Regions from separate parts of the Paenibacillus sp. PK1-4R genome, predicted to be linked through region 1. Evidence: predicted binding sites of a transcription regulator. Region 1 holds the regulator's gene; each other region holds the start of a gene.
What was found. The regulator LexA, encoded in region 1, represses DNA repair genes until DNA is damaged. The targets are predictions, from matches to a motif close to CGAACATATGTTCG.
Positions count from the first base shown of each region.

Region 2: QNO02_RS15990 (DNA polymerase IV) is a predicted target of LexA. The motif match lies at 5,396-5,409, and genes of this name have one in related genera.
Region 3: dndB (DNA sulfur modification protein DndB) is a predicted target of LexA. The motif match lies at 8,164-8,177, and genes of this name have one in related genera.

Region 1 covers NZ_CP126535.1:4,095,448-4,105,854, forward strand. Annotated here, with positions in the region: gene QNO02_RS17710 (ABC transporter permease) at 1-744, opposite strand, end outside; gene QNO02_RS17715 (HAD family hydrolase) at 1,334-2,125, opposite strand; gene QNO02_RS17720 (hypothetical protein) at 2,154-2,663, opposite strand; gene QNO02_RS17725 (DUF896 domain-containing protein) at 2,789-2,998, opposite strand; gene QNO02_RS17730 (LysM peptidoglycan-binding domain-containing protein) at 3,094-3,471, opposite strand; gene lexA (transcriptional repressor LexA) at 3,768-4,394, shown strand; gene QNO02_RS17740 (aldehyde dehydrogenase) at 4,501-5,802, opposite strand; gene QNO02_RS17745 (adenosine deaminase) at 7,102-7,821, opposite strand; partial or broken gene QNO02_RS30330 (peptidase G2 autoproteolytic cleavage domain-containing protein) at 8,706-8,873, opposite strand; gene QNO02_RS17750 (phosphotransferase enzyme family protein) at 9,657-10,407, opposite strand, start outside.
Region 2 covers NZ_CP126535.1:3,689,334-3,699,740, reverse strand. Annotated here, with positions in the region: gene QNO02_RS16015 (Ger(x)C family spore germination protein) at 1-728, opposite strand, end outside; gene QNO02_RS16010 (GerAB/ArcD/ProY family transporter) at 725-1,819, opposite strand; gene QNO02_RS16005 (spore germination protein) at 1,823-3,298, opposite strand; gene QNO02_RS16000 (YhjD family protein) at 3,418-3,786, opposite strand; gene QNO02_RS15995 (YolD-like family protein) at 3,788-4,135, opposite strand; gene QNO02_RS15990 (DNA polymerase IV) at 4,132-5,349, opposite strand; gene QNO02_RS15985 (RCC1 domain-containing protein) at 5,716-6,603, opposite strand; gene QNO02_RS15980 (fructose-1,6-bisphosphatase) at 6,794-8,725, opposite strand; gene QNO02_RS15975 (class I SAM-dependent DNA methyltransferase) at 8,992-9,708, opposite strand; partial or broken gene QNO02_RS15970 (LysR family transcriptional regulator) at 9,775-10,407, opposite strand, start outside.
Region 3 covers NZ_CP126535.1:1,179,514-1,189,920, reverse strand. Annotated here, with positions in the region: gene QNO02_RS04910 (galactokinase) at 1-369, opposite strand, end outside; gene QNO02_RS04905 (MFS transporter) at 647-1,903, shown strand; gene QNO02_RS04900 (DUF2268 domain-containing putative Zn-dependent protease) at 1,963-2,889, shown strand; gene QNO02_RS04895 (MerR family transcriptional regulator) at 2,864-3,652, shown strand; gene QNO02_RS04890 (hypothetical protein) at 3,798-4,397, opposite strand; gene QNO02_RS04885 (DEAD/DEAH box helicase) at 4,852-6,900, opposite strand; gene QNO02_RS04880 (hypothetical protein) at 7,036-7,503, opposite strand; gene QNO02_RS04875 (helix-turn-helix domain-containing protein) at 7,696-8,043, shown strand; gene dndB (DNA sulfur modification protein DndB) at 8,238-9,332, shown strand; gene dndC (DNA phosphorothioation system sulfurtransferase DndC) at 9,325-10,407, shown strand, end outside.

The sequences.
Region 1 (10,407 bases):
GAGTAAGATTTTTTCAAATCCAACAGCCAGGAAATTTCCCATGTTCAAAATCAATAACGTCACAATCGTTGGCAAGATCCCTGGTATTGTTACATGAATCGTTTGCTTCCACCGATTGGCACCATCGATACGCGCAGCTTCATACAAAGAATCATCAATGGTTGTCAGTGCAGCCAGATACAGAATCGCTCCCCAACCCATACCCTGCCATACCTCAGAAGTGATATAGATTGTTCTGAACCATTCAGCCCGCTGCATAAAAGGAATATTGTCTCCGGTAAAGAAAGCCACCAGCCCATTAATGGAACCATTCACTGCTGTCAGCTGCAGGATCATACCCGCAACGATAACGATGGACAGAAAATGAGGCAGATATGACGCGGTCTGTACAAACTTTTTGAATCGTTTACTCTTCACTTCGTTAAGCATCAAGGCAAAAATGATTGGAACCGGGAATGTAAAGAGTAACGCAAGTCCGCCTAACATCAGCGTATTACCGAATACTCTCCAGAAGGTAGGGTCCTCAATAAACATTTTAAAGTACCTTAATCCGACCCACGTTTCTCCAAATATACTTCCCCCGGGAACAAAACGTCTGAACGCAATCACATTACCAATCATCGGTCCATATTTGAAAATAAGGAGATAAATGATGGGAAGGATTAATAGTGAATACAGCTGCCAGTCTTTGCGGAACAAAGTTGCTGCCGTTCGTAATCTGCTCTCTTTACGTAAAGATGTCATGGTTAACGTTGTTTTAGCGGTTTCCGACTCCATGTGTTTTCACTCCGATCCAGGACTTGATAAGTAAGAGTAATTCATGTACAACTCCCATCGTTTCTCCTCTTGTAGAAGACAACCAATCCTTCAACTTCACCCCCACTACGAAATAGATAAATGCCAAATGTAAGCGATATCAATTTGATGTATTATGTAGAATCACACAATCCAAGGTGCTTCACATCATTAATTAGCACTTACTAAGTGGTGTGATCTCCAAATCGAAATAAGCTTTTTCAAAATATTAAGCGCTTACAATCAATAGAAAATAATTAGCAATAACTCCCTGCTTCCATTTTAATGAAGTAAGTCAAAAAGAAATTGCTTTAGGACAATCTAAATACTAGTCATACTAGTATGTTAGTTATATTCTAATCCAGCTTCCCCCTAATTTCAATAACTTTTAGTAAAAAAAATGGAGATCTCTTTTAACAAGGTAATTTAGTCAACAAGCTCAAATAAAAAAACATTGGTAACTTCAAGAACGACAGCATCGTTCATAGAAGCTTCCAATGTTTCAGGGTGCTGAGGAAAGATGTTATAGCTGATCTGCTTAGAAATTAGCAATAAGCTGATTTAATTCCGATAAATGCGTTATTTCATGGTCTGGCGCATACGTTTCATTGTTGGTCTTATGCTCACGGTTAATCCATACGGATTGGATGCCAGATGATAAAGCACCACGAATATCAGTCGTTAACTTGTCTCCAACCATCATGCTCTCTTCGGGTTTAACACCCAGTTTATTCAAAGCATGTTCAAATATCGACGGATCTGGTTTTCCTTTTCCGAAGTTACCCGAGATAATAATCTCATCAAAGAAAGGAGTCAATTCAGGTACACCATCCAACTTCTCTTGTTGCAAAGCAGGACAACCGTTTGTTAACAACAACAGTTTGTACTTTCCTTGTAACTGACGCAAGGTATCCATCGTTTCTTCGTATACATGTGGTCTGGATCTCCGTTCTACTCCAAACTGTGCGGCCAGTTGTTCAGCAAGATCTTCCCGATCTATACCCAACTTCAACAAGCCACGACGCCAGGATTCTTTACGGTAAACTGGAGCAAGCTGTTCCAACTGACGGAACTCAGGTTGATCCCCACCAGTAAAGTTAGCCCATAGGCCTTCAAACGGATTGATTCCAATCATTTTAGTAAAAGGAAAGGTTTCATATGATTCATACAGTCCACGTGCCTCATTACGAACAGCTTCTTCAAGTTCTTCTGGTTTAACCCCAGTCTTTTGCGCTGCGATTAGACAAGTCTCATGAAAAGCTTCTCGAACACTACGCTCATCCCATAATAAAGTATCATCTAGGTCGAACAAAATCGCTTTTAACGCCATTCCGATCATCTACCCCTTTATGCAATAATTACTTTTCGACGGTTTCCACGGTGATCTGGTGTGCTTTTGCAAACTTCAACAATCGTTCGGCAATCGCATCTGTATCGTAACGGTTCAATAACTTGGTAAACACCCATCTTTTCCCGCGACTGTTATGTTCGATAACAACTGTACCTGGTTCAATTCTGAATTTGACAATATCGTCAACCCCGATTGAACGTTCACGATTACCCTTCGTCGTGATAATCCGATTACTGCTAATCTTGATGTATGGACGGCGAAGCATGAAGATGACTGCCAAAAATACGTAAAGCAGCATGGTCACCCAGTCCCAAGTTGTCATTGGAGCTTGCACAAGGAATGTGCTCATAAACAGATACAAAAAGGCGAGACCAATCAAAAATATTGGGAACAACAAGCTGCGTCCCTTAAAGACTTCTTCACCTGGTGTACCTGTGATTGGTTGACCACTTTTTTTGCGTTGCTGATTTAACTGCTTGGAATTTTTCTTAACCGTTCTCTCGAACGAACGCGACATGAGAATCCCCCTTATGTGTCTTTGTATCGGCTTACATAATTGCAAACCAACATTTCCCCCTATAAATTGCACACTCAAAATAACAGGAAGAAACCTAAATATCATAATGATATCATTAGGTTTCGTTAGTGTTTGAGTTTGCCTTGGTGGCCTTTGTCATTCTCATCATCAACAATCTCAATGGTATCCAGTTGTTGTCTGAAATTGCTGCGAATATTACTCAAATAAATCTCTCTTAGCTCGGCACGTTCAGCAAGTTCTTCCTCCGACAATCCAGTGGACTTTTGCTTACGAGCCAATTCGTTAATGCGTGCTACCAGACTATCTATATCCAAGCTTGTCCCCTCCAAAAATACAAAGTCATATTAACTTTGCCATTATAAAGGCAGCTTGTCAAGCTGACACGCGTTAACACTCATTGATGTGCATTTTATTCTGCAAATTGCGGTAGAGCTAGTACTTGTCCCACTTGGATGGAAGTTGTATGAAGTTGATTCACTTTCTTAATTGCTTCTATATAAATACGTGTATCCATATTCGTAGGTTTATGTTCCAAAGAAATACTCCATAATGTTTCCCCTTGTGAAACGGCTATCTTTCCTCCAGGCAGAACATCATTCTCATTGCCAGCAAATACAGTTAAAACAGTGCTGCATCCAATAAATATAATCAAAGAAGTAATGGCTACCTTTAACATCCATGAAGAAATCTTGAAACGTGCTAAAACCTTCTTGTAGTTCCCTATGTTAGACTTCACCAGTTCCGAATTCATTGGTTCATAAATGCTTTGATAAGTAGAATATCTCATTAAATACCCGCCTCCAAACGTTTGTTCCTATCTCTTGAAATCAATATAACACGAACACTTGTTTTGTTCAATAGATTTTTAGAACAATTGTTCGCTTCTTTTTTGAAGGAGAAATACCTTAATTAAAGTTCTTTTGCAGAGCATTTGCAGTATTATGCTCTGCCTTTTGGACAAATTCGGTTCTAAAAGTTAAAAAACACTGATTTAATGCCATTTTATTTAGAACTTATGTTTGTACGAACGGAGGTTCTATGTTATAATTTTCCCAAACGTTACTAAAATGGGGTTGATACGGTATGTCGAAGATATCCAGCAGGCAGCAGGCTATTCTGGAGTTTATACGAAATGAAGTCCGGTTGAAGGGGTATCCTCCTTCCGTACGGGAAATTGGTGAAGCTGTTGGACTTGCTTCCAGCTCAACAGTACATGGACATTTGGATCGTTTGGAGAAAAAAGGTTTGATCCGACGCGACCCTACCAAGCCAAGAGCCATTGAGCTTTTGAGCCAGGAAGAATCTGAGCATTCTCATCAATTTGCTCATAGCGTTGCACGTATTCCTGTCGTTGGTAAGGTTACAGCCGGGGTTCCAATCACTGCAACCGAGAACATTGAAGACTACTTCCCTCTTCCTACACATTATGTAGGCGAACAGAAAGTGTTTATGCTTTCAGTAGTGGGAGATAGTATGGTGGAAGCTGGAATCGTTAACGGAGATTACGTTATTGTCCGTCAGCAGCAAACTGCTGATAACGGTGATATCGTCGTTGCAATGACTGAAGACGATGAAGCTACAGTGAAAACGTTCTATAAAGAGAAAGATCATATTCGCCTTCAACCGGAGAATGCGACCTTCGAACCTTTACGTTTGAAACACGTTAGTATTCTGGGTAAAGTCATTGGCCTTTTCCGAGATATTCATTAATATTTAACTCGAGTAACAAAACTAGATGCAATGAAATACGAAAAGAGGTTGCCCTGATGAACAGGACAACCTCTTTTTTTTATTTTTATATTGTTTTAACTGCTAATTATTCACTGCGTTTCAGAACACTCTTGTGATGCGAGAACACATCAAAGCTCTGTTGCCCGTGATATGAGCCCATACCGCTCTCCCCTACACCACCAAACGGGAGATAGTGTGAAGTCATATGAGAAAGTGTGTCATTAATACATCCCCCACCGAAGGATACTTGATTCAGAACCTGATCCTGCAGTTGCTCATCCTGTGTGAAGAGATATAACGCCAATGGTTTTGGCCGACGAACAATCTCATCCAGCATAGGGTTCAAGTCACTGTACGTAAATACAGGAAGAATCGGACCGAAGATCTCTTCTTGCATGACAGCTGATTCCCAGTTCACATCTCCAAGTACAGTCGGCTCAATCAGCAACTGCTCACGTACAGATCGTCCACCTATCAGCGTTTTGCCATCTGTGAGGAATTTCGATAACCGATCAAAGTTACGAGCATTGACAATATGCGGGAAATCAGTGTTCTGTAACACATCATCTCCAAATTTATCTTTGATCTCTGCACCAATCAGATTGATCAATTCATCATGAACTTGTTCATGTACAAGCAAATAATCCGGAGCAACGCAAGTTTGGCCTGCATTCAGGAACTTACCACGAACAATACGCTGGGCCACCAGCTTCAGATCTGCATCGCTATGGACAATAGCAGGACTTTTACCGCCCAACTCAAGAGTTACAGGAGTCAGGTGCTCCGCAGCTGCCTTCATCACAATGCGACCAACACCCGTGCTTCCTGTGAAGAAAATATAATCAAACTTCTCTTTCAACAATGCTGTGCTGGCCTCGACTTCCCCTTCCATAACTGCGATATACTCCTGAGGGAAGATCTCCTGAATCAGATCATACGTCAGACGAGATACGGCTGGTGTTAATTCAGAAGGCTTGATAACTGCACAGTTACCGGCTGCAATTGCTCCAATCAGTGGACCGAAGGCCAATTGGAAAGGATAGTTCCAAGGTGCAATAATAAGCGCCACTCCGTATGGTTCAGGGTAAATGGTACTCACCCCATCCGGCATAGCCGAATTGGTTGGAACTTGTTTGGGTGCAGCCCATTCCTGCAGATGTTCTAATGCAAAATCCAGTTCACCCAGAACAATGCGAATCTCGGAACCGTAAGCTTCCGCCTCAGATTTGTTCAAATCTGCCCGAAGTGCATCTTGAATCCGTTGCTGATACTTTTCAATTCCTTTTCTAAGCTGTTGAAGCGCATTAATTCGATACTCGATATTTTTAGTTTGTCCTGTATAAAAAAATGTACGTTGTTCTGTCACTAGTTGTTTTGCTTGATCCATATTAACATCTCCAATTAATTATTTAAAATTAAATTGCTCAAAATTTAATTAAAGTATACCTCTTCTATATGAAACTTTCAACATACAAATGAAACATCCATTTGTATATATTGGAATGATGGTTTGAATTTTAAAAGAGTGAATGTTAGTATTCCTTTCTATTTCGTGGCTATCAGAATTTCTAAGGAAGTTTGATTTAAATCTTTTGTTTCAGACAGTTTAATGCACTGTAAGAAAGCATTCTAATTTCAGTTTCTCTTTAATGGGTTACTAGATAATGACAATGGTTTTTGCGCTGTTACTAACATGAATTGATACATTTCTTCAAAATAGAAATGTTTAGTTACCACATATAAAAAACTCCCCTTTCATTAATGAAAAGAGAGCTTTACGATTATATATCGGTGAACGAATACATCATGTTAAAAGTAAGCCATGGTTACAGACAAACATAGGCTTCTTTGGTGACCCTTTTATCTGCTTCCATCTATATAACTCATCATCAGTTATTTTAAGTTTTCCACGCAATCATGTGCCTAGTTTCGTGTTTTTTATGAATTGCCCATACCTTGATTTGATGGTAATCAACAGGCTCTATTCTTAAACATCCCGGGTTTGCACACTTTCCACCAGTCTCACTAAGAAGTTTTTTTGTTTATCTAGATAGGTTTTTCCTTCTTTATGCAACTCCCTAGGATAATTCGCGTAATAATTACACTATCCTGTCCGTTATCTTAAAACTATTTTTAAGTCTAATTCCGCTGGGCTACACTTAATTGGAAAGAAAACATAATACCTTTTTCACCAAACTTGATTTATAGTCTTAATTGCTACGTTTGGAATCTTTTTAATCGCATTCTTTACAGGTATACTGCCCGGTTTTATACCAGCCTTCAAAATATCTGTAGCAGCTTGTCTGGTAAGACACGAAAAAACCAACGTCTTAACTTCATCATCTTTTGGATTATAACCACGCATGTGAGCAATGGCAGCTATCACTCGTATTTGCACGTACATTAATCAGCTGGTTTAGCTACTGGAAGAGTGACAACACCACCTACGCCAGTTAGAAACCTGCTTGTTACTCCTTTAATGTTTTGCCAACGGATTAAAGCATCAATTGCTTTATCGGTTGAGCTTTGCTTTTTCGTAAGACCACTCTATCAATTTATTTAGTTTCTGCTAAGTAGTTAAATATTTATCTAATCGGTAATCGAAAAATGAACTTGTACGAATAAAACAAAAAAGCCGCTATAATAGCGACTTTAATGGGATATTTTCTATCCGACATAAATAGATTTAATATTCGTTCACTGGACCACAACCAAAAGGTTGGCAAGTCTGGATTGTCGAAGCGGTATCAATAAAACCGGTATAATCATGATATTTGTAATAATGATGGTCTTTCCTGATGAATAAAGTCGCATTAAAATCACTATGCTTAACATCTCTAGTATATGTTTTTGTTACCCAATAGGCTCTGGGTGCATCCTTAGAAAGATAATAACCACCGATGCTTACAAGTATGCCCGCTATTCTACCACCTACAGGTCCTCCTATAAAGGAAGCAAGTATACCTGCTATTGCAGAAGCAGTTGCATATATTATCTCTGTGGAATTTTCTACTTTGCCTTTATATACATAACCGTCTGCTAATGCTTGTGGCGAGAAACTGAGATCTTCGTGAATAGGTTTTATTTCGTTTGTAGCATAATTCACTTCGCCAGTTTGAAGATTTTCATACTTTACTTTAGTCTCATCAACTTTTGTAATTTTTAACTCATCTTTACCATTTAAATCTGTTGCAATATAATAGCTGTCATATTGAATTAATGTAGAACCGTCTTTAAAAGTGATGGAATTATCGGTTGTACTTTCGACTAGTTCTAAAAGGCTATTTTCCACTTGAAGTGCTGGTAAAGAATTTGCCTGATCTTGAGCGAATGCTGGAATTGAGATAGATGTAGAAAGCATGACTCCGGCTAAAAATGTTTTAGCAATTTTCATTGTTTGTATCATTTTAGTCCTCCATTCAATTCTAATCTTTCTTTTTTCTAAAAAAATCGAATTTGATTACGTAATCAAACAAAGATGTAATCACAATAGCCCCAATTGGAATAAACAAATAAACCCAGAACGGATTATTTGGAGCTTCACCAGGCGGAGAATCTGTTAAAATAAAGTAAAGAACAATGCAATAGATTATAGCCAATACAATACCTGTTATGTTTCTATTTTTCATAGTTGCTCTCACCTCTTGTTCACAGAATCAAGTATTGTATTTCCAACTCAAAAATATTATAACATAAATTTGGTAAAATTTCTCTTATATACCTTAAAGTTTTTAAATAATATTTATGATGATAGCTTTAACCAGTATAATCCCCTTTGCTCAACAGCTATTTTCAGTACTATATTTCGTTTTTTTAATATCTGATTCCCTATCTCAGCGTTTCAGTTGCTATATAATAATATGTAACTTCTCATGCGCTAGGATACTAAATGATATTTTCAGTTAAACGCACAATGATTAGACACATCTCTATTCCGACACTTGGTACAAGGTACAAGTTCTGGTCTCGAACTAAGGACATGAACTATAAAACTAAAGTATGGTCAAATTCTCTGAAATAGGGTAGAATTGTTATAGTTACTTTCTCAGCGATAAAACAAATGTAGTAGACTAAACATAACTTTCGGAGCCAAATATGACTCCTGCACAAACGAGCCTTATATACAAAGGCTCGTTTTTTGATGTATCTTGTAAAATATCTTTTCTGTTACTAATTCGAAGATTTTCCTTTTTACATCTTTCAACAACAACATTTTACTGCTCTGTTCGATACTTTGATTAACTTGCGCTTACACCGCTGTAAGGCGGTTTTACATACACAAAAAAAGAACTAACGTTCTATACAGTACCCGTTCTCTCGACATGTGCCATCATCTCTTATCAGAAGTTTTCCCATCATTCCTACAGCTACCCATTCTGGACGCTCCAACCGAGAAACGTTAGTCTGTAAAGGATCATACTGAGGATTGATTAATGCTGTTTTCAACGTGTGTGATGGGACTGTAACCTCCCCGTTTCCATCTTTTCATGGACGCTCTCCTCATTTCATTTAGTGTATCTGAGGTGGCTTCGAGTGTCCAATTGGATTAGGAGGCTTTAAAGATATAAAAGGGGTTCTTAATAAATACATTATGCTAATTCTGCAGAATATGAAGTTTAAAGCTTCACATAATCAATGGTTTGATGCAGCTCTGCCTTCTCCATACTTCCAAAAACATTAAAATCTCTGAGGAACTCATCGAACTTATCCCTCAAATCGCTGACCAAGGAGCACTTCGAAGCTCCCCCTCCAGCTTTGTTGTTAACTTTACCGCATACGTACTCTCCGTATAGGACGGATGCTTTCCATATAAAAGCTCGATCTTCCATAATGCCTCAACCGTATTTGGCATCTCGCTGACCTGAACATCCGGCGCAAACCATCAAGCCCCTAGAAAAGAAAAAAGACGACCCACCAATTCGAGTCGCCTTCATTCCAACTCAATGCCAGTTTAAAAAATCACGAAACGACCCAAACAGCTCCGTCAAAATATACCCCGAAAATGAAGGGGGAACTAGAGAAGCTGAAGAACAACTGGATCGGACAAACTTCATGAATAAGTATAAATCTTCATAATAAACAGAAAAGTTTCAGCGCTAAGTACACAAGTAGATCTTATATAAACTCGAAGTCATAGCTCACGTTTTTAAAACTAGATGATACGAACAAACACTCTAAACAGCGACCTATTGTAAATCATCACCATAAGATATCATTATTTTAGCCCGGTATCGGTTAGTATTAATCCACATTTACAGGCTCAATCACTTCGAATAAAAATGGATTACCATTTAAATATTCTCTTATGTATGCTTGGGCATACTTTTGTTCATCGATTAAACTGGTTGTTTCTCTTGGATCAGAGGCGTGATGGCAGCAGTTCTCGATCATGAACATGACAAAAAAACATTCCAGATCCCGAATATAGTCGGTTTCCAACTTCCTAATAATCTCATAACCTTGGATAAGCATCCATCGATGCTTTGGCCAAAGCTCCAATATGGTGCCTGCCATATCGTAGAGATAATATCCGTACCCACATCTTCCAAAATCAATCGGATAGGGTTGATTATCCTCAAATACCATATTACCGGTATGTAAATCAGCATGAATGAGTCCATAGTTATGTTCACTTGGATGCATCGTGGTAAGTTGGGATACAACCTTCTCAGCTGCATCTTGATACAGCTTCCATCCCTCTTCGGATAAAAAACGCTCATAGTAACGTTCCAACTTAGCCATTTCACGTTTAAAACTTTCTACTCCCCAAGTAGGTCTTACAAAATCAGAAGGTGGATTGAAATCCTTTGCTGCTTCATGGAGCCTGCTCATCAATACACCCATATTATATGCTTGACTATCTGTAAATTCACCTGCTGCTTTTTCACCCTCTATCCATCGCATCATCGTTATATAAGGGCGCCTATATCCTGTCTCTGTTTCGATCTCCAATACATAAATACCATCACAATTTGCCATCCCTTCTGGTACT
Region 2 (10,407 bases), 410 kb from region 1:
TCATCAACAGGAAAAGTGAGACTGACCCCTGGTTCAGCTTCATTTTTCAAAATGTGAAGAAGTGATGTCTCCTGATAGGTCAGGGAAGTTTTGTACTCCCCTTTTCGGGATAAAAGAGTTGTTCCTTTTAACATGATTTTATTATTTTCAATCTTGATTTCCGAGATGGAAGGCGTCATCGCTCGATCATACAATTGTCTATGTAGCTCCTGCGCGGTTGTTTTTACCGTAGCTGAACTTTTGCTTCCTGAATCGACAATCGCTTTTATAAATAAAGGTAACGGCGGTTGATCTTTGGCTTGAAAATTGAAAATATCCGCCATAGGACCGTCAAAAGCAATGATGCGGTCGGTAATCGTATTGCGAGGATCGCGGAACATGACATCAAGTACTTTAAACCAATCCTTATATTGAAGCAATTGTTTCCCTACAATGATGACTTGAAAATTACGTCCCGCAAGCGAACCGGGAAATTGGGCATCCTGGTGATTTCTCGACTGTCTTAAACCTTCTGCTATCCCTCCTCCTTCGCGGCTTTTCTTTTGAATGTCTTTACTGAATACAGGGGCAGATATATAATAATGGAGCTTTTTATCTTTGACATCCAATCCAAGAGCCAAAGGAACCGTTGCGTCTTCCAAATTGGTTTTGTCATTGGCGCAACCAGCGAGCGCAGCCAATAAAATACAGGACACACCCGAGATAATGAATTTCCCGACCCATCTCATGTGCGTTGCCCCCCTCCCATCTTTTTGCGGATTGTTACATACAGAAGAACGCCTGCAGGCAGAACAAACTCCATCATAAATCCAATGTAATTGAGTGCGTAGTTTACTTGGGCAGATTCGATAAAGCTGGGCCGATAGAGGAAAAAGCTAATCTCAATGACAATACACCACACTGCAAGATGGTATCTTTCCTGACCTTTTCCTACCAGCGACGCGGAGCACCTCGAGACAAGATACATGGAGGGAATCCATATGCAAGAGAAAACGAACAGATAAAATGCGATAAATACCACTTCTACGCGCTCAATAAACTGAAATTCAATGGACTTCATAATGCTAATCACGGGGTCATTATACTCCCCGATCTCATCAGGACTAAAGTACACGTAACAAATCAGGGTGATTCCCAAGTAAACGATGCAAGTGAGCGTGTTCGAGATGATCATGGCAGGCAATGCTCTTTTTTTGTTTACTAGTTGGGGATAGATGAACAAAACCAGGCCGATGCCGAGCATCGGATAGATCATAAATTGGATGGATGAAAGAACGGGGAACCATCCCTCTTTAAAGATGGGCAATAAATAGAGCCAATGGGCACGACTTAACGTAGACACATAAATGAACGGAATCCATATGGAGAGTATGGTGACTATTTCGCTGTATCGCCCGATGGCCTGAAAGCCATGCTGCGCAATCTGAAATGTGGGGATGAGCAGCAGCAGGACTAGAATATAAATATACGTACTTGGCAATAACCATAATTTAATGACAAGTGAAGCAATCATATAACCGTCATACGCCAGAAGCAAATAATAGGACATAAATATTAAAGCAGCTAATTTTGCTGCCCATACGCCGATAAAACGCTGAATCAAATCGAGTATTGAACTGTTTGGACTATATTTCATCAACTTGACGATCGCTATGGAGGCTAACGTTGCCAGCCCCCAGCCTAAGAAAATGACCATCCAGCCATCTGTTCCCGCATGCCTCGCCAGCTCTCTGGGAATAGACAAAAAAGCAACGCTGATTTGGAAAGAAGAAATAATAAGAATGAATTGAAGCATCGTTACCGGGCGTAATGACTTCATGTTCTATTTATTCTCCTTCCATCCTCTGCTTTTACCCTGTCTTTTTGACTGGCGTGAATTCGTGCTTGCGGGGCGGTTGTTCATCATCCACAACGGTACCCGCAGTAAGGTATCCTTCCAATCCATGGCCCTAAATGGAGCTATAGGTGTGCTATAGGAGGCACCGAGCGAGTTTAATGTTATTAGTCGACCGATGAAGCTCATCATGCCCACCACCAGTCCAACAAACCCGAACCAGGTAGCTAGTATCATCATCATGAACCGCATGATGCGTACAGCTGCCATCATGTCTTGATTGGGAATAATAAAAGATGAAATAGCTGTAAAAGCCACTACGATAACCATTACATTGCTGATCAACCCTGCCTCCACAACTGCCTGACCAATGACAATACCGCCAACGATTCCTACCGTTTGTCCTACTGGAGCTGGAAGGCGAACTCCCGCTTCCCTTAACATCTCAAGTGTTATTTCCATAATAATCGCCTCTACAAATGGCGGGAACGGAACTTGCCCCCGTGACTCACCAAGCGTTAATAGAAGCTTCAAAGGTATAATCTCAAAATGAAACGAAATGACGGCTATAAAAATTCCAGGCAAAAAAATAGCAATGAAAAAGGCAAAGATGCGCAATATTCTGAGGAATGACGAAATGGACCATCTGGAACTGTAATCATCAACTGTCTGAAAAAAAGACATGAACGTAGCTGGCGCAACCAGAACACTTGGCGAACCATCGACTACAACGACACAACGGCCTTGCAGTATTTGAGAAGCTGCCGTATCCGGTCTTTCTGTCGTAATCATTTGGGGAAGCAACGCAAGTGGTTGGTCCTCAATAAATTCAGCCAATTCTCCGGTGTTAATGATGGCATCCACATCAATGGATTGAATCCGTTCTTCCAGTGCTTTAATGATGTCCGGCTGGATCACATCTTCCAAATAAAGCAAAGATACTGGCGTTTGTCCCCGCTGCCCAACAATATACCGCTTCACCTTTAACTCTTTGTCCGCAATATAACGACGGATCATGGCTATATTTTGAGAACCTGTCTCTATAAATCCTTGATGAGCCCCTTTCAGTGAGGGCTCCTGCTGAGGATCCTCAACAGCGCGTTGCGGAAATCCTTTTGTATCTAATGCGTATGCAGTACTTCTTCCTTCAATAAATAACACGCTGTAGCCGAGTATAATGGAAAGTCTGAGCTCTTCCCACTTGGAGTGAGGTTTTACATAACCCACTGTTGTAATGAAATCTCCGGAAGGATTTCCGGTTTCTAGTTGAAGCGGAGCAAGAACATTTTGATTAAGTGACGCTTTATCTGTCAATTCTTCCATATAGATTATAGCGGCTAGTTCTCCGGTCTGTTTTATGCTTAACTTTCGGATGATTAAGTCGGGAGTATTCGTAAAGATTTCTTCAATTCTACCCAAGGATTCGTTCAAACTTTTGGTGATATTTTCCTCTTTTGTGTTCATGGCAGATTGATCATCCACTACCCTTACCTCCCTTCTTACAGCAACATTTCCTTATTATGACGATTATTCTTCTTGATATACATCGCGGCTTGTTCGCAGGTACATCTTATTTTCTATGTTCATTTGAGCAAATCAGTAATATCAACGTTCATATGTTCAGTAAGCATTAAGGTTACATCCACTTTCACTTTGCTCCATAATAATGTCATTTTATGAATGTAACCTCTCACCGAATAATCTACCGTTAAACTCAGCTCAGATCTCACTTCATCTATGATTTTAATATGATGTTCCTTTAGCGTTTGTTTTGATTTGTACATTTCTAAAGCAATTTTCTTTTGGGTACCGTCCAGGTAGTCAACATACACAGATTTCATTTTGAAGTTTGAAGCGTATATTTTATGCTTATCTACCTCCAGAGCACCTAAAAGATAAGGGAGCTCTACCACTCTCTTCACGAGTGAAAGTTCCTCGAAAGTCTGTCGCACTTTACACGCCTCCTTCTTCAAGTTTCACAGCGACCAATTGATCAAAATCGACCCATTCAAATCCATTCTCCATTTCAATTTTGATTTTCTTTCCAAAGGTACTGACTGAAGTGACGATCCCGTGTATATAGCGATTGCCTGACTCAGTAAATATTTCAAAGGTGGCTTGCAATGTATAATTGAGCGACACATCTATATTCTGAGTAATAATCTCCCACTCATCTTCATGGATCAGTGGTTTCGTTTGATAATGAATTTGAGTTCGATGCTGTATAATTCGTTCTTTATGTTGTGGAAGCATCATTCGGCTCGATTCCCATAATCCATTGGCCTCCAGTTTTTTGCTCATTTGTAATGCCCCCCAATTTTAGATGCTCGATCGATCGCTTGACCCGCAGCCGTAATCGAGCTCGCACGTAGAATGGCAATGTCGCCAAAACGATCCTTAATGTCGTCCATCACCTGATCAATGGCCCGTTTCTGCTCTTGATCATTAAAAAAAGATAGTTGATATGTATCCGCGTTGGATAATTGAGAAAGGGATACACCTACACGGCGTACAGGTTGCCCATCCCAGTGCTGATGAAATATGCTTTTGGCTATTTTGCACACATCAACGGTTATGTTTGTTGGATCAGACAGTTTCACCTGTCTGTTAAAACCAGTTGGGTGGTCGAAATCCGCTCCAGATACACTCACGGAAACGACACTCCCCATTAGTCCCTTTTTACGAGCTCTTCTGCACACTTCTGTACAGATATCGAGGATAACTACTTCGATCTCCCAAGCCTCTATGAAATCTCTTGGCAGGGTCATTCCGTTTCCGATATCCTTTTGTGTACTGTGCGTGTTTACGGTTACCGGTGAATTGTCGATTCCATTTGCGACTCTCCAGATGACTTCTCCATTAACCCCCCACTTACTTCTTAGTTTGGAAAGAGGCGTATTCGCCAGGTCTCTAATGGTTCGGATGCCCATCTTCCACAGATGTTTTTCCATTCTGGAGCCTATCCCCCACATATCGCGGATGGGCTTTTCTCCAATGTGGAGGTGTAATTCCTCTTTCTTTAAGTGGAAAATGCCCCCCTCTGCTTTTTTAGCGATCATATCGCAGCACAATTTACTAATGATTTTGTTTTCGCCAATACCAGCTCTTGCATAAACGCCTGTTTCATTATAGATCTTGTCTTGAATTTGCTTGGCCAAATCGACTGGATCATTACCGAATAGATGCATTGATCCTGTAAAATCAGCGAATAATTCGTCTATACTGTACGGTTCAACCAGATCGGTGAACTCCTCAATAATGGACATGATTTGAGTGGATACTTCGATGTATTCTTGCATGTGTGGTCTCACAATGATCAGTTCAGGGCACTTCTGAAGAGACTGCCAGAGTGGTTCCGCGGTAGATACCCCCTTCGCTTTGGCTAGTGGACAAGCAGCAAGGATAATGCCAGAACGTCTTGCTGGATCGCCAGCGACGGCGAGTGGTCTATTTTTGTATTGAGGCATTTTTGCCTTTTCGACTGAAGCATAAAACGACTGCATATCGATGAGCATAATGGTTCGCTGCTTAGCCAACACTGAAATCACTCCTGTACTTTTAAGAACGTATGTTTGTATATATTATAAACCGAACACATGTTCTTTATGCAAGAGGTAAATATTTATATTTAGGCTACGACGAAGTGATGGATTCAAATCATACTAAGTCACACCAGCTTCTCCATCATTTGAACTCCCACCTGTAAACACAGTTTTCATTCTCCTGACTTAAATGCGAAAATACTTGAATATGTAATTAAGGGTGCTATTCAAAAGCCAATGCACAAAAAGCCGCTAAATTAGCGACTTCAATTGGACCATGTTCTTGTCCCGCGACAAATAATAAAAGCAGCCGACATCAGCTGCTGCTTTCTTAGTATTTTATTGTTGGATGCTACTCCATCCGCTTACATCACATTGTCCATAACCATTATCCCCCACAGTAACCATCGTACCATCCGATTTCAGTCCAATCGTATGGGCACACCCCGCCGAAACAGCTCGAATTTCGTGCCAGCCACTTACATCACATTGGTGATGTTTATTCGAACCCACAGCAACCATCGTCCCGTCAGACTTAAGACCAACGGTATGATAACTCCCAGCTGCAACTGCTACAATATCGCGCCAACCGCTTACGTCGCATTCCCCTCCATTATTTCTACCCACAGCCACTACCGTGCCATCCGATCTAAGCCCAACAGTATGAAGATACCCCGCCGAAACAACCAATATGTCGCCCCAGTCGTTTACGCTACATTGGTTATACTTATTGTTACCAACGGCTGTTACCGTTCCGTCTATTTTTAGACCAACTGTATGCCAGTCACCCGTCGTGACCGATACAATATCATGCCAGCTGCTCACGTTGCATTCCCCTTCATTATTTCGCCCCACCGCAACCACGGTGCCATCTGATTTAACCCCAACAGTACGGCACCAACCTGCCGAAACGGTTACTATATCGCGCCATTCGCTTACATTGCATTGGTCATGCGTATTCCAACCGATAGCTGTTACAGTACCATCGGATTTAAGACCAACTGTATGTGCATTACCGGTGTTCGTAGCCATATGAACATTACCAGCCGCAACTGCGACGATATGGCACCAATCGCTTACCTTACATTGACCGTATTTATTATCACCCACAGCTATTACTGTTCCGTCAGATCTAAGAGCAACGGTATGACGACGACCTGCCGCTATGGTACAGTTACGGACCCGTTTCGCCTCAAATACTGCTTCCTTCCGTGAATTGTAGCCCATATCTTCCTCCTCCACCAATTGAAAATCCTCGGTTAGTTCAACTGTAAGTCATAAAGTTTGTTGTTACATCGTACTGTTACAAAAGAAAGGCTCGCACAGACAGGGTATTATTACTTCCCTGCCCAATACGAGCGTCTACGTCAAATTGCACTCAAACGGTTGATCCGGGTGTGTACTTTTAGCAATCGTTTCATTTCATGTAGCGATATTCTAATAGATCCTTCAAGTTTGAGATTTTCCGCAGCAGCTTCTCCCCGACATTGGTTTCCCTCACCAGCTTCCGCTCCAGTTCTTTGTCCACCAATCTTTTTAGAGATAACACGTCTGTTCCGTTACATAACACATCTTCTTTTGAATTAAATTTCTGATGGGCGACGAGCTGCATGCCAAAAGAATTGTACAGCAAGGTATATCCGGCAATGCCCGTTGTGGACTGATAGGCTTTGGAAAAACCGCCGTCAATCACGATCATTTTTCCATTTGCTTTAACAGGGCTCTCTCCACGACTTTCTTTGACTGGCGTATGACCGTTAATGACATGTCCATGATCTGGATTCAAATCAAACTCCTGCAAAATTTTTCGAGTGATCTCTTCATTTTCACGTAAATGGTAGTAAGGGTTCTTTCTCTCCTTATGTGCTTCTTTATCTTGGATAAAATACCGTTCAAAAGTGGTCATTTCTCTCTTTCCAAAGAGCGAGGAACATTCCCCTGTCCAGATGTACCATACCATATCCGTCGCCAGATCTTCTGTCTCTTCCGGATGCGCAAAGGCGTAACGTAAATAATCTTCAAAAACATCAAGCAATTGACGGCCCGCATATGTCTTGTCTTCAATCTGCATTTCTTCCATATTTCCTTCTTCATCCAAAGGAATACAGCCGTGGATTAACAAATTCCCGTTGTATTTTAAATAAAGACTACCCTTTTTCATGAGAAAATTCATATGTCTGGCCATCTTTTCGGAATGCTGAACGGAAAACAGCAGCTTTTCCATCACCTGGCGTTCTTCCTCCAGCAATTGTTCAGGCTTCTGTGGATTTATGGTTGCGAAACAGGTGTTTTCCAGCAGGTACGTTTTACCGCAGATGTTGATTTCATTTTTGTCGTAATCAATCTGCTCCAGCAAAAGTCTTTCAGACATATTAAAGTATGGGCGTCTCTTGATAATCGGGATTTCAAGTTTAAACTGAATCATGGCAATGGCTTGGTGAATTTTGGTGATCTGCAGAATTTCCTGCTCCGATACATGATGGCCAGCCTGTAACTTAGGTCTGAAGGACGGATTGTCTTCATAATATTTCTCCGCCAGGTTTAGCAGTGGGCGCAGATTGATTCCGTATACATCTTCAATGATGTCCAGATTATCGTATCTGGCGCAGATCCGAATAATATTCGCAAGGCAAACCAGAGAACCTGCGTAGGCTCCGATCCAGAGGACATCATGGTTCCCCCACTGTATGTCTACAGAATGGTAGTTGATCAGCGTATCCATAATTTTATCGGGGTACGGCCCCCGGTCATAGATATCTCCAACCACATGAAGATGGTCAACCACCAGGCGCTGTGTCGTATAAGCAAGGCCGATAATGAGATTGTCCGCCTGGCCCAAGGATATAATTTGCCGATATATTTCCTCGTAATAAGGATCCTTATTGTTGGTCGAATCCGTCTTGTATAAAAGCTCTTCTACAATATATACATATTGCTCCGGCAGAGCTTTACGCAATTTTGAGCGTGTATACTTGGAAGAGGCATAAGAAATAAGCTTAAGCATGTGTTCAATTGTTAGTCTATACCACTGGTTCAAAGCCTGTTTATTGCTCATTTCCCCTATAACCAGCTGTATTTTTTCTTCCGGGTAATAAACCAACGCCGCAAAATCATTGATTTCTTGATCCGTCCAAACCTTCCGGAATAATTCTTTGATTTTCTCTTTGACGGTACCCGAACCGTTTCTTAGTACATGCTGAAAAGCCTGGAACTCCCCATGCAAATCACTGACAAAATGCTCGGTTCCCTTCGGGAGATTGGAGATCGCTTCAAGGTTGATGATCTCTGTTATAATTTTTTCTTCGGTATCATATTTCTCGGCCAATAAATCTAGAAACTGCTCATCCAAAACAGATGTCCCCCTTCAAGGAAGTATGGTGTTGTATAGCCGGGTCCAAAAGCTTTAGACCTACATAAAATTACTCTATACTTGGCATTGATTATATGGTAATTATCAGCATCGCCTTCCCCCATCATACTCCAGTTCATCATATATGAACAAATTTCATTGAATGGATTTTGAACGAAACAATGTTTGTAAAAATAAAAAAGCCGCTAAAATAGCGACTTTCAATGGGATCATGTCTTTGTCCCTCGACATTTTTTAACTAACTGCTATTTTACACAATGAAAAATAAACGATCTATTCTCAGAATTTGCTTGTTTGAACTCCCAATCACCATATGTTTCAATTTTTGAAAAACCGATTTGTTTCAGCGACTCATCGAATTCGTCTTGATTTCGAAACCTTAGCTGCATTTTTTCATGAACTAACACTTCGTCTGTTTTTGTGTTTTTTACAATTTCATAGAAAGTGTAAATATCTCCCTCAAACCCTTCATATTCTGTATAAATTTCTAAAGGATCTCCGCTTAGTTTATCTTTAGCTAAGTCAGGAGTTTTGTCCTTCTCCCATTCTTCCCATACTTTTACCAAAGGGTTTCGTGTATCAAAAATAAAGTGACCCCCATTTTTTAGGGATCGGAATACGTCCGAGATTACTCGCTTCCAACTATCATCTGTAAGAAATACCTGTGCAACATTGGCTGTCATAATTACCGCATCATAGGTATTGGTTTGTAAATCCGCACTATCACCTACAATCCAATCCACATTTCCTGAATTATCCTTACTTCTCGCCATTTCAATCGCTTCTTCATTGGGATCTATAGCGGTAATTTTATAACCGCACTGAACAAGATGAGTAGTCCATCTTCCTGTTCCACAGCCCAGGTCAGCTATAAATTCTACTTTTAATCTTTTTAACAATGCAAGGAAAAATTCATCGTCTTTTCCCCAATGGTTAATCTGGTCGTATACTAGTGGAATCATATATAATGTCTACCCACTTTCAACAGCGTTTTACTGTGCTCAACAGTTTGATGTCTCATACATAAACTATACGGTTTTATTTTCATTCTGTGAACCAAAAACTTCCCTGGTTGCTTCTATAAAAGATAACATCATTGGTGAAAGCGACTTGTCTTTATGCCACAACATCTGTGTATACACCCGCAAATCCGGAATTTCCCATGGAAGAACAACAAGTTTCCCGCTTTCAACTTCGGCATCTACAACGATTTCAGGAAGAAAACCGATACCGATTCCCGAGATTGCACACTGTTTAATAGCCTCGGCACTTTGAAACTCTAATTATGTGATGTTATCAATGCCCTCTTTCTCAAATGATCGATCAAACATCGTTCGATATGGACACCCCTTCTCATTTGTCAGGAACACTTCTTCATGGAAATCTTCCAATTGCAGCACAGTTCGTTTGGCGAGTGGGTGATCAGGAGGAGCTAACAATCGGAAATGTTCTTCCAGCAAAGGTTCCACGGAAAGTCCACTCGAACGAATGGGTTCATCCAACATATAAACAATATCCGTGGTTCCCTCAAAGAGCGTTTGCTTGAGTTCTTGGTTCGGCACTGAGCGGAAGATGAGGCGAACACCTAGCTCATCTTCCAATGCTTTAATTTGCATCGTGACGTTGAAAGGAACGTAGCTCAGGACTTCTGCTGCCCGCGT
Region 3 (10,407 bases), 2.9 Mb from region 1:
TGTTGTGCCATCGTCTTCCGTATTTGGCGTGAGATCCGTGAGATCGATTACATATTTCTTGTCATAGCCTTCTGAGTAAAACGTAATAACGGAATCCGCAGTTGGTGCTGCCACTGCAATCGTATCCAGCGTGATGCTGCCCGCCAGCACTTTACCATGGTTATGATCCGTATGATTGCCGCCAATCTCGCTGCGTCCTGCTGCGCTGAACAACTTGCTTCCCTCTTGCGGGCCGAAGTACTCTTCGAACGTTGCGTTCAGCTTCGTGTAACGTGCAGTCTGTTCCTCTACTTGTGATTGTCCATACATTTGGGCAAGCAGCGCTTGGCCCTCCGTGGATTGGATCAGATTCAATGGTTGTGTCGTCATTAATAATCCTCCTATGGATATGCAGCTTTTTATTTTTTGGCTGTTGATGAACGTGGTTGTCGCGTCTGTTTCATACCTTATTCCTCTCCCATTATCTCAGCTTCGTAGCGGAAAAGGTAGGGTAGAATTGAAAGTTTGTAAGCGTTTTGTGAAGTTATTTAATGTAAAAATAGGATTGAAAACCATTTTGTAATAACTTAAATTTGGTTTAAGTGAAAACACATTATTTTCCAACCTCGAAGTTGCTATGCTTAACATCTTATTGGTGGAGGGAACGATGAAAATCAAGTCAAACTATACCAAGTTATTCGGTGCATTTTCGCTTACATTTTTGGGTGATGGACTTACACTTGCTGCGGTTCCTTGGCTCATATCAACCCTTACAAGCGATACGCTGTATGCCTCTGTCACCATGACGGCACTTCGTTTACCCTGGCTACTATTCAGTCTTCCTGTTGGTGTCCTCATCGACCGTTACTCACGCAAACATATGCTGATTGGGGCTGGCTTTACTCGAATGATGCTTCTGCTTGGACTAACGTTATGCATCTGGGGAGGATGGGTGAGCATTCCGATTCTGGCTCTGTTCATGTTTGGTATTGGCCTGAGCCGAGTTGTATTCGACAGCACGGTGCAGACGGTCATCCCTCAACTGGTAGATGAGAGCAAATTGGAGAAAGCGAATGGGCAGTTCACCGCCGGACAGTTAATCACAAGTGATATTCTGGGCGTTGCCCTGGGAGGGTTCATTATCACCCTGCATATTGTTTTTCCTTTTGCCATAGACGCCGTAACGGCTGTAGTTGCTCTGCTTTTTTTAATCAGTTTGAAGGGAAACTTCTACCCAGGGGATACGGAAACAACCAAGAAGGAAGTTCGCCCGATGAAAAATTGGAAACGTGAGATGTGGTCCGGTATTCGATATGTCTATCATGATCGTTTTCTCCGTGGATTAGCCATTCTGTCTGTCACCATTACGCTGATGTATTCCATCATTCTGGCTACTCAGATCTTCTTTGTACGAGATGTGCTTCAGTTGGATGCCTTTGCATTCGGTATCCTTATCTCCATCGCAACGATCGGCAGCATTGTAGGGAGTCAGGCTGTTGCTTATATGCGCAAGAAATGGAGTACAAAACAATTGATTATTTCCTCCATTCTGTGCATGGGAATCATCTACGGTGCGGTGGGTCTAACTACAAATGCGTATATGGTAGGCGGACTGTACTTTTGTGCTGCATTTTTCATTATTGTCTACAATGTTACCCGTTCCTCCATCCTGCAACGTTCCGTTCCTAATGAGATGCTCGGCAGGGTTGGAAGTGTGTTTCGCTTTTTGTCCTTTGGCATTAGTGCCATTGGTACACTTCTTGGCGGATTATTGGTGCGGGTTAGTGGGACGACATTTGATCGCGTATTCTCGCTGCAACTCCCTTACCTCTTGTTAAGCCTGATCTACATCCTGTCTGCTCTGATATTCGCACTGAAGATGAAGAATCACTCAGAGAGCCAGCAGCGTAACATCAACGCTTGACTGTTACGTTAGGTCATACTTGATAATGATCTCAAGCTTACATGAAGGAGAGATTAAGGATGAAGATTACCGCGTTACGTTCAGATCAAATCTATGAGGAGATCGTCCAGGCTGCACCCGATGAGAAATTGGAGTTATACCGCGAGCGAATGATGAGTCCATTCATGAACAAATGGAACATTCAACAGATCCCGTTTCGCTCTCAAGAGCCTCACGGCTTCGATGTGATCATGATGAATAACTTTATGAATATCGCTCCCGCAGATATCACACCTGAGATTAACGAATCGTTAGCAGCAATCTCGTCTGTAGCATTTTGGCAACAGTGTCATGAAGCTGTTTGTACGAGTCTATCCACCTTTACAGAGCACGGGATTGAGCTATCGGTCTCCGAATATCTATACACGATTTTATTAGGCGATAAGAACAGCCCTTCACTCATGATGAACGAAGGCATCAGCGGAGATGGTGGAATCCCCGGTTATATTATTGCGAACCTGATCCCGAGTAGATATACTCTACCTCGTATCCAATCCGTGTTAGCCCATGAATGCAATCATAACGTGAGGTATCAATATATCCAGTGGAATCCACAGATTACGCTTGGCGAGATGGTTGTTAGCGAGGGGCTGGCCGAGAGCTTTGCCACATCCCTGTATGGAGAAGAATTGTTAGGCCCCTGGGTAGCCAAAACGGATATGGAGACATTGAATACCGTAATCAAACCAAAGATGAAAGACCAGCTGCATGTCACCGGTTTTGACCAGATTAATCCGTATCTATACGGCGATGAACTTGCCATCATGCAAAAATTCACGCCCGTAGGTATGCCCTATGCGGCTGGCTATGCCTGCGGTTATCACTTAATTCAATATTATCTGAACAAAACAGGTACACCGATCACCGAAGCAACCATCACTCCGGCAAGTGTCATCCTTGCTGAAACAAAGGACTTTTGGAATGAAGACACCCTATTTCACCGTTAAAGATATCATTCAGATCACTGGCATCACCAAACGCGCATTACATTATTATGATAAAACGGATCTATTAAAACCGAGCAAAGTCGAGGACAATGGCTATCGGTATTACGATCAAGAGGCACTGGGGAATCTGCAGATGATTCTGTTGTTCAAAGAAATGAATTTCTCCTTGAAAGACATTGCAGCCATGATGCAACTCTCCAAAGAAGAACAGAAAGACATCCTGAGAGAGCACCGGAGTACACTCGTTCAACGAAAACAAAAGCTCGAAACAATCATCGACCAGTTGGACGAGTATGTGGATGGAACGGATATCTCTCATCTTCATCTGTTTGACGACTCTTCTATTCTGTCCATTCAAGAGCAATATGAATCTGAGGCAAAGTTCGTCTACGGAGATACCGAGAAATATCAGGAATTCGAAGCGAACGTGAGTCAGCTGTCTGCGGAAGAGCAAGAAAAAGCCTACCAGCAGTTCTCGGTCAACATGGAGCAGGTATTTCATGCGTTGGCGAGACATCAGGATCTGTCTCCTGCTTCTGGTGAGGTGCAAGCGTTAGTGTGTGAATGGAAGAGTTGCCTGGAACAGTTCATGAGCTGTGATGATGAGATTCTGAGATGTATCGCGGAAGCCTATACGACGGATCGCCGCTATGCGGGTTATTTTGATCAGTTTGGCGATGAGGTTTTTTTGAGGTTTTTGTATCAAGCGATTATGGTTTATGTGGAGGGTGGAGTCATATCAGCGGTGAAAGATGTTAGATGACCTCCGAAAGAACGCACTGAAAAAACACGGAACAATGGTGATATCAATTAAACGCCCATTATGTAAATGATCTATCTAATAAACCCATGGCTAGAGCACCTTAGCCATGGGTTAGTGATGGATATTTTAATTTTTAGAAATGTTTTTATCTGAACTCACCAGTTAAATCAACTCCGTCAAATGTAGCCTTGGGATAATAATAAACAAACATCGGTAGGCCTGTGAATGAATCAGACTTATTTAAGGTAAGGAAATCCACTTTGCCAGATGATGTCTGGCTTACTGTATTGTTATAGATTTTACCTATTGCTCCAGTTTCAAAATTTACAATACCCACACAATCAATTTTAACTTCTGCTCGGATGTTTCTTTTTATGCCAGCTGTGTCCCATGCGTCCATATAGAAATTCCAGCTATTTTTACCGAATCCGTTATCGTATTCTACATAACCAGTTAAAGCTAATGTTTTATTGTTACCTGTGAAAAATTTCTTTGAGACCGAAAAGACTGATACGTCCCCTTTATTTTGAATATATGTTATATTATTGTTTAAAGCTGAGTTTTCTTTTAAATATTGTGTATCTTCGTCAGAAAATGGTTCGTTCACTTCATACTTATCTAGTATATTTTGTATTTTTAAGGATGTATCTTCCTCACCTGTACTTGCGTGGGCTGAATTAGTAAAAAGAACGGAAATGGATATTGAAACCAAGAATAATGTCAATAACATACTGATCTTCTTCACTTTAAATACCTCCTAAAAATTATTATGAAAGGGGTTTCGACAATGCATATTGTGTGGAATAATATACTTATTCTCGTTGTTAGCCTTCTTATCTTAGCTGGACTAGTTTCTGGCACAATCTACTTTTTAATAAAAAATAGGTCTAAATAGTTCACCTCCTTATGACGATACCACTTCCATATATTATATATTATTCAATAAATTATAATAAAACCCTCTTATAATATTAATAATATCTAATCTTTTTTAAGTTGATATATTTGTTGTTCGGTCTTTCTACAATTATTAGACAGTTCCCCTATTCGAATAATATAAGTGAACTACAAGAAGTTAATTTCAAGTAAGTAAAAAGCGTACCATTGGAATAGTGGTACGCTTTTTGCTTTTTCTTCTTGGTAATTTTTTATTTGCCAAGTAAAATTTCAGTTTGACTGACTGTATAAGAACTTCTTCTCTACTTCCCCGTCCCCCGCTCAAAATACGCATGCAAACGATACTGACAAATCTCCTTCGTCCAACGATACAGTAGCGCCTTCTCCTCCGTATCCTGCACTTTTACATTCAGCGAGAACATGCCATCCTCGAAACGGGTCATACTACCCTTCGCCCCGCTCCACATAGACATTGGCATGTCGATTATCAGTTTTTCAATCCGTGTTGCCGTCTTCTCATTCCACTCCCAGATCGCAAGTTTGCCTTTGTCCGAAAAGTCCTTCCGTTTCCGGTACTCCTTCTCCGTCAGGTACGTATGGAAAAACCTTGCCATCTCCCCCGGTGTGATCGGGTCCATCCAGTGCGCATCGCCTCGCTCCAGCATGTACAGCAGCACGATCATTTTGTAGCTTTTGTTCATGAGTGTCTTCTCCACATCACGCAGCCACGCCTCATGCCGAACGTACACCTCTCCCTCAGCCGGGGACAGCAGCTCCGCCCAATAGAGAAATCCAACATAGGAGCCAAATTCGTTCCGGTACCCGATACTCTTCGAACGTCCCATCAGATGCAGCTCCAGATACGTCGGAATACGCCCCAACTCTCGTTTCACATCCAGAAAATCCTGATGCAACTTCTCACGACGGGGCAGCCGTTTGCGGCTTAGCTCCTGAAGCAGGTTCACCACCTTCGTCTCCAGATGAATTCCACAGTTAGCCGGAACTTCCGGCACAGCCGAATCCCGATCTTTCGCGGTTCCTTCCAGCTCCCCACGCACATCCAGCAGACTCAGTTTCACATCCGCATTTCGGTAGTTCCCGATCAGGTCGATGATGACACAATGTGATTTGCCTTCCGCCAGCCGTAGGCCGCGCCCTACCTGCTGGGTGAACACGGTGAGTGACTCCGTTGGACGCACAAAGAGAAGCGTGTCTACACGCGGTATATCCGTTCCTTCATTGAATAGATCCACCGTCAACACAACCTCCAGCTCACCCGCATCAAGCTGGCGAATGGCTTCCTCCCGCGACATCTCCGATGTGCGCGAATGCAGACTGAGCACCTTCACGCCCTGACTGCGAAAATACGCAGCCAAATAGTCCGCCTGCCGGATCGACGAGCAAAAGCCAATCGTTCTCGTCTGCTTGTGCCGCAGCCAGGCCGCATAGATCGTCTCCACATGCTCCTCTTGCAACTGAACAGCCATGAGCTGTTCTTCATCATACTTTGTCCCGATCCACCGGAGTTTCGAATAATCGATGTCATCGGATACTCCGTAATATTGAAATGGCGCCAGCCACCCTCGCCGGATCGCTTCGATAAAATGCATCTGGTAAGCCACATTCCCGTCACAGAGCGCATACACATCCTTGCCATCTAGCCGATCCGGGGTAGCCGTGATGCCCAGAAGGAACTTCGGTTGAAAATGCTCAATCACCAACATGTACGTCTTCGCCGCCGCATGATGGAACTCATCCACCACGATCAGATCAAATGCATCCACCGCAAACCCATCCCGGTGCTTTTGCATACTCAGCGTAAAGATTGAAGCATACACACAATCCGCCGCCCCATCCTTATGCTGTCCGTTATATATCCCATGACTGCGCTCCGTCATGATCCGCTGAAAAGACTTCTTCGCTTGGAACAAAATCTCTTCCCGATGAGCCACAAACAGCACTCTCTTGAACTGCTGGGCGAAGAAACCCGCCAGATACGTTTTTCCAAGCCCGGTCGCCATGACGACCATCGCTTTGTCGTACTGCTCCTCCATCGTGCCATGGAGTGCTTCAAGCGCATCCAACTGTGCCAAACGCGGCTGGATCAGGGCAAGCGACAGCTCGGCGGTTTCTTCTTCTTTGTCCTCAGGTAGACCTGTGCCAAACTCCGCTTCTTCCATCTCCGTGATGCGCTGGATCATCTCCGGATTCTTCTGGTGATACTTTCGGTACTCTTCCTCATACAGTTCAATCGAATCCGGGTTCACCGGCAATGTTGTCTCGTGGTAGAAACTCTGCATGAACTTGTCCAAAGCTGACTGAAACGTATACGGCTCCGCCTCCGCATTCATCGCCAGATTCCATTCATACCCCGTCTTCAGAGCCGTGAACGAAAAGTTAGACGAACCGACGATCAGCAGTCCTTCTCCGTTGTCATGATCGTTTAACCCTAAGGTTTATAAAAATAGTTTTAAAAAAAAAAAAATCTACTCTGTTGAATCATTCACCAATCGTGCGGTTAACTCTCTCACTATATCTTCCGTTCGTCGAAAAAGTCTTTCGATGTTATTCAGTTCTAAAGGTTGATCATATGGACAATCCGCTAAGGATGACATATGTTGCATCGTACCGATGAACAAAGCGATATCCAATCCCGGTTCAGCGTCTGTATGAACTAGAGGCAAGATTACGTTCATAGTGAGTTCCTTCGGTGGATGCATTGAATGATAACTATGGATATACAACGCTTTAATCATAGAGGCTAGAGCCCAGTCACAGAGAATCAAACAAGCCTTGAATTGATTATGATCACGCATAATTGCAGCAAGCTTGATGTGATATTGGGAAAGCCGTTGATATTCAAATACATCTTTTTTGACGTCTGATAATTTATCATCTATACCATTTACAAATTCATTATTCTGCCGATTCTTGTAGGAGTAAGCGTGATACAAGTTGATCAACTCCTCAAATTATTAGTTTAGAATCCACATAACATTCGAATACTTTGCATGTTTTTTTTACTTTTGGGCAAGATACAAACAAAATATTACTACATAGTAGTTTTAAATACAAATTACTTATTATCTATTGGTTAATTAACGATGATTCTTTCTCTACACTTCTAATTAAAGAGAGGTGTTCATATGTCCGAACTTTTAGAATTAGTGGGCGCGAGAATAAGAGATCTAAGAAAATCTAGAGATCTGTCTCAAGAAGCATTAGCTGAAAATGCGGGTTTTAATCCAAGTTACATTGGTTTTATTGAACGAGCAGAACGAAATATATCTTTAAAAAATCTTGAAAAGATTGCTGCCGCTTTAGATGTCGGGGTATATGAACTGTTTACATACGTTAAGGAGCGTGAAGATCTCTCGCAAGATGATTCCAATATTACTAAGATCATTTCTCTATTAAGAACCCATGAACCTAAGCACATTTTAATGGTGCTTAATATAATTACTGAGATCTTCGATACTTATGATAAAAACTAAAATAACGAGGAGCACGCCGATCGTACACGACCGGAATGTTACCTCGTTATTTTCATTATTCCTTCATCTTTTATTCACGTAATTACGTACTATATTTACTTTATTATGTAATTTAGACATTGAACATTTGTTCGTCTTACGATAAAATCAATATACATTCTACGTTATTACGTACGTAAAACAGGGGGATGCCTATGAACTTCAGTTATAGTTTTCCAGCGATTCGCGGGATTCAAGCTGGAAGAGATTTTTATACAGTAATGTGCCCATTGAAATTAATACCTAGGATATTTCTTTTTGATGAGGAGGAAATTCCGGCCGACCACCGTGCACAACGTTTAATGAATAAATCAAGAATTCCGGATATTACGAATTATATTCTTGAGAATCCTAAAGATTATATTTTCTCTTCGTTAACTGCATCAGTAAACGGCGAGCTAATTTTCCAGCCACAATCAGAAGAGTTTAAAGATCTTGGTTATTTGAATATTTCTTTAGATGCTCAATTTCTCATTAATGACGGTCAACATAGACGTGCAGCTATTGAAGAAGCTCTCAAAATTTCGCCTGAACTTGGTGACGAAACGATATCCGTAGTATTCTTTCATGACCTTGGACTTCTGCGCTCTCAGCAAATGTTTTCGGATTTGAATCGTCATGCAGTGAATACCACATCTTCAATCGGAATTCTATACGATCACCGTGATCAACTATCTTTGATCACTAAAAGTTTAATTAATGAAATTCCTTTATTGGAGCGATATACGGATCGTGAGAAAGTGTCTTTGTCCAAAAATTCTCCTAAATTGTTTGCTCTGAATCACATTTTCAATACGATCTGTAAACTGTTAGGTAAGCGCAAAGGTGAGTTAATCTCAGAACCCGAGAAAAAATTTGTGTCTGAGTTCTGGGCTCTACTTTGTGTTTCTATATTGGAATGGCAAGATGTACTCAATAAGCGAACCTCGCCAAGAGATCTTCGTATTGGTTCGGTTGTAGCGCATGGTGTATTCCTCGAAGCTATTGGTATAGTTGGCCAATATCTTTATCGTTATCATGCAGATCAATGGGAATTGTACGTAAAAGAACTATCCAAAATCGACTGGAGTCGCGATAATAAAGCGGATTGGTTAGGCCGTGCTTATGGACAAACCGGACGTATTAACAAGACAAATGAGACCATTCAATTGACTGCAAATCTCATAAAATTTAAACTAGGGCTCCCCTTAACAGAAGCCGAGCAGAAAATTGAAAATAAAATAAAAGAAGGTACATCTACTGATGTTTAATATATTTAATACTGGAAGCAAATTCGTTGAAGCCAAAGAACTAGTCAAAGAAGTCTATTTAGCAGATGAGAAGCCTTGGGTCGTAGGTTTCAGTGGGGGAAAAGACTCAACGGCAGTTGTACAGCTAGTCTTTCAAGCCTTATCCGAGCTAGAGCCTTCTCTTCTGAAGAAAAAAGTGTACGTCATTTCATCAGATACTCAAGTAGAAACTCCTTTAATTATAGACAAAATCACGCGAACTCTTGGACGCATACAAAATAAAGCACTCGCTGTAGGTTTGCCTATTGAAACACACAAGGTACGTCCAAAAGTTGAGCAAACCTTTTGGGCCTCTATTATTGGAAAAGGTTATCCTACTCCTCGTCAAAAGTTCAGATGGTGTACGGATCGTTTGAAAATCGAGCCTGCTAACCGCTTCATTCTTGATAAAGTGGATCAGTTTGGTGAAGTGGTTATGTTACTAGGAGTTCGAGATTCCGAAAGTTCTACAAGAGCAGGAGTAATGCAGTCTCATACTATAGAAGGTTCAAATTTAATGCGCCACTCTACACTTCGAAACGCATTTGTTTTTGCTCCGATTCGCTCCTACACTCTTGATGATGTGTGGGAATTTTTATTGCAGTATGAGTCACCATGGGGCGATGATAATAATGAACTGCTTCAACTCTATCAAGATTCAAGTAGTGAATGCCCTCTCGTGGTAGACAAAGAGATAAAAGAAAGTGCAGGTTCTTGTGGAAACAGTCGTTTTGGGTGTTGGACATGTACAGTTGTTAATGAAGATAAGGCGTTAAGCGGATTTATTAATAACGGTGTAGATTGGTTGCGTCCATTATATGATTTTAGAAATTTCCTTGTTCAAATACGTGAAGATCGTACGAAAAGACAAAAACATCGTATGAATGGCGAAGTCTATCTGACAACAAATTTAGGCGGCATAGATCCTGATGATTTGAGTTACCCTAGAATCTTCAAATCTGAAATGAAGCATTATATTGAAGAAAATAAAATTAACCTTGCATCTGTGGAGGAATTGGATATTTTGATCGTTGATGATGAGAATCCTGATGCTCTT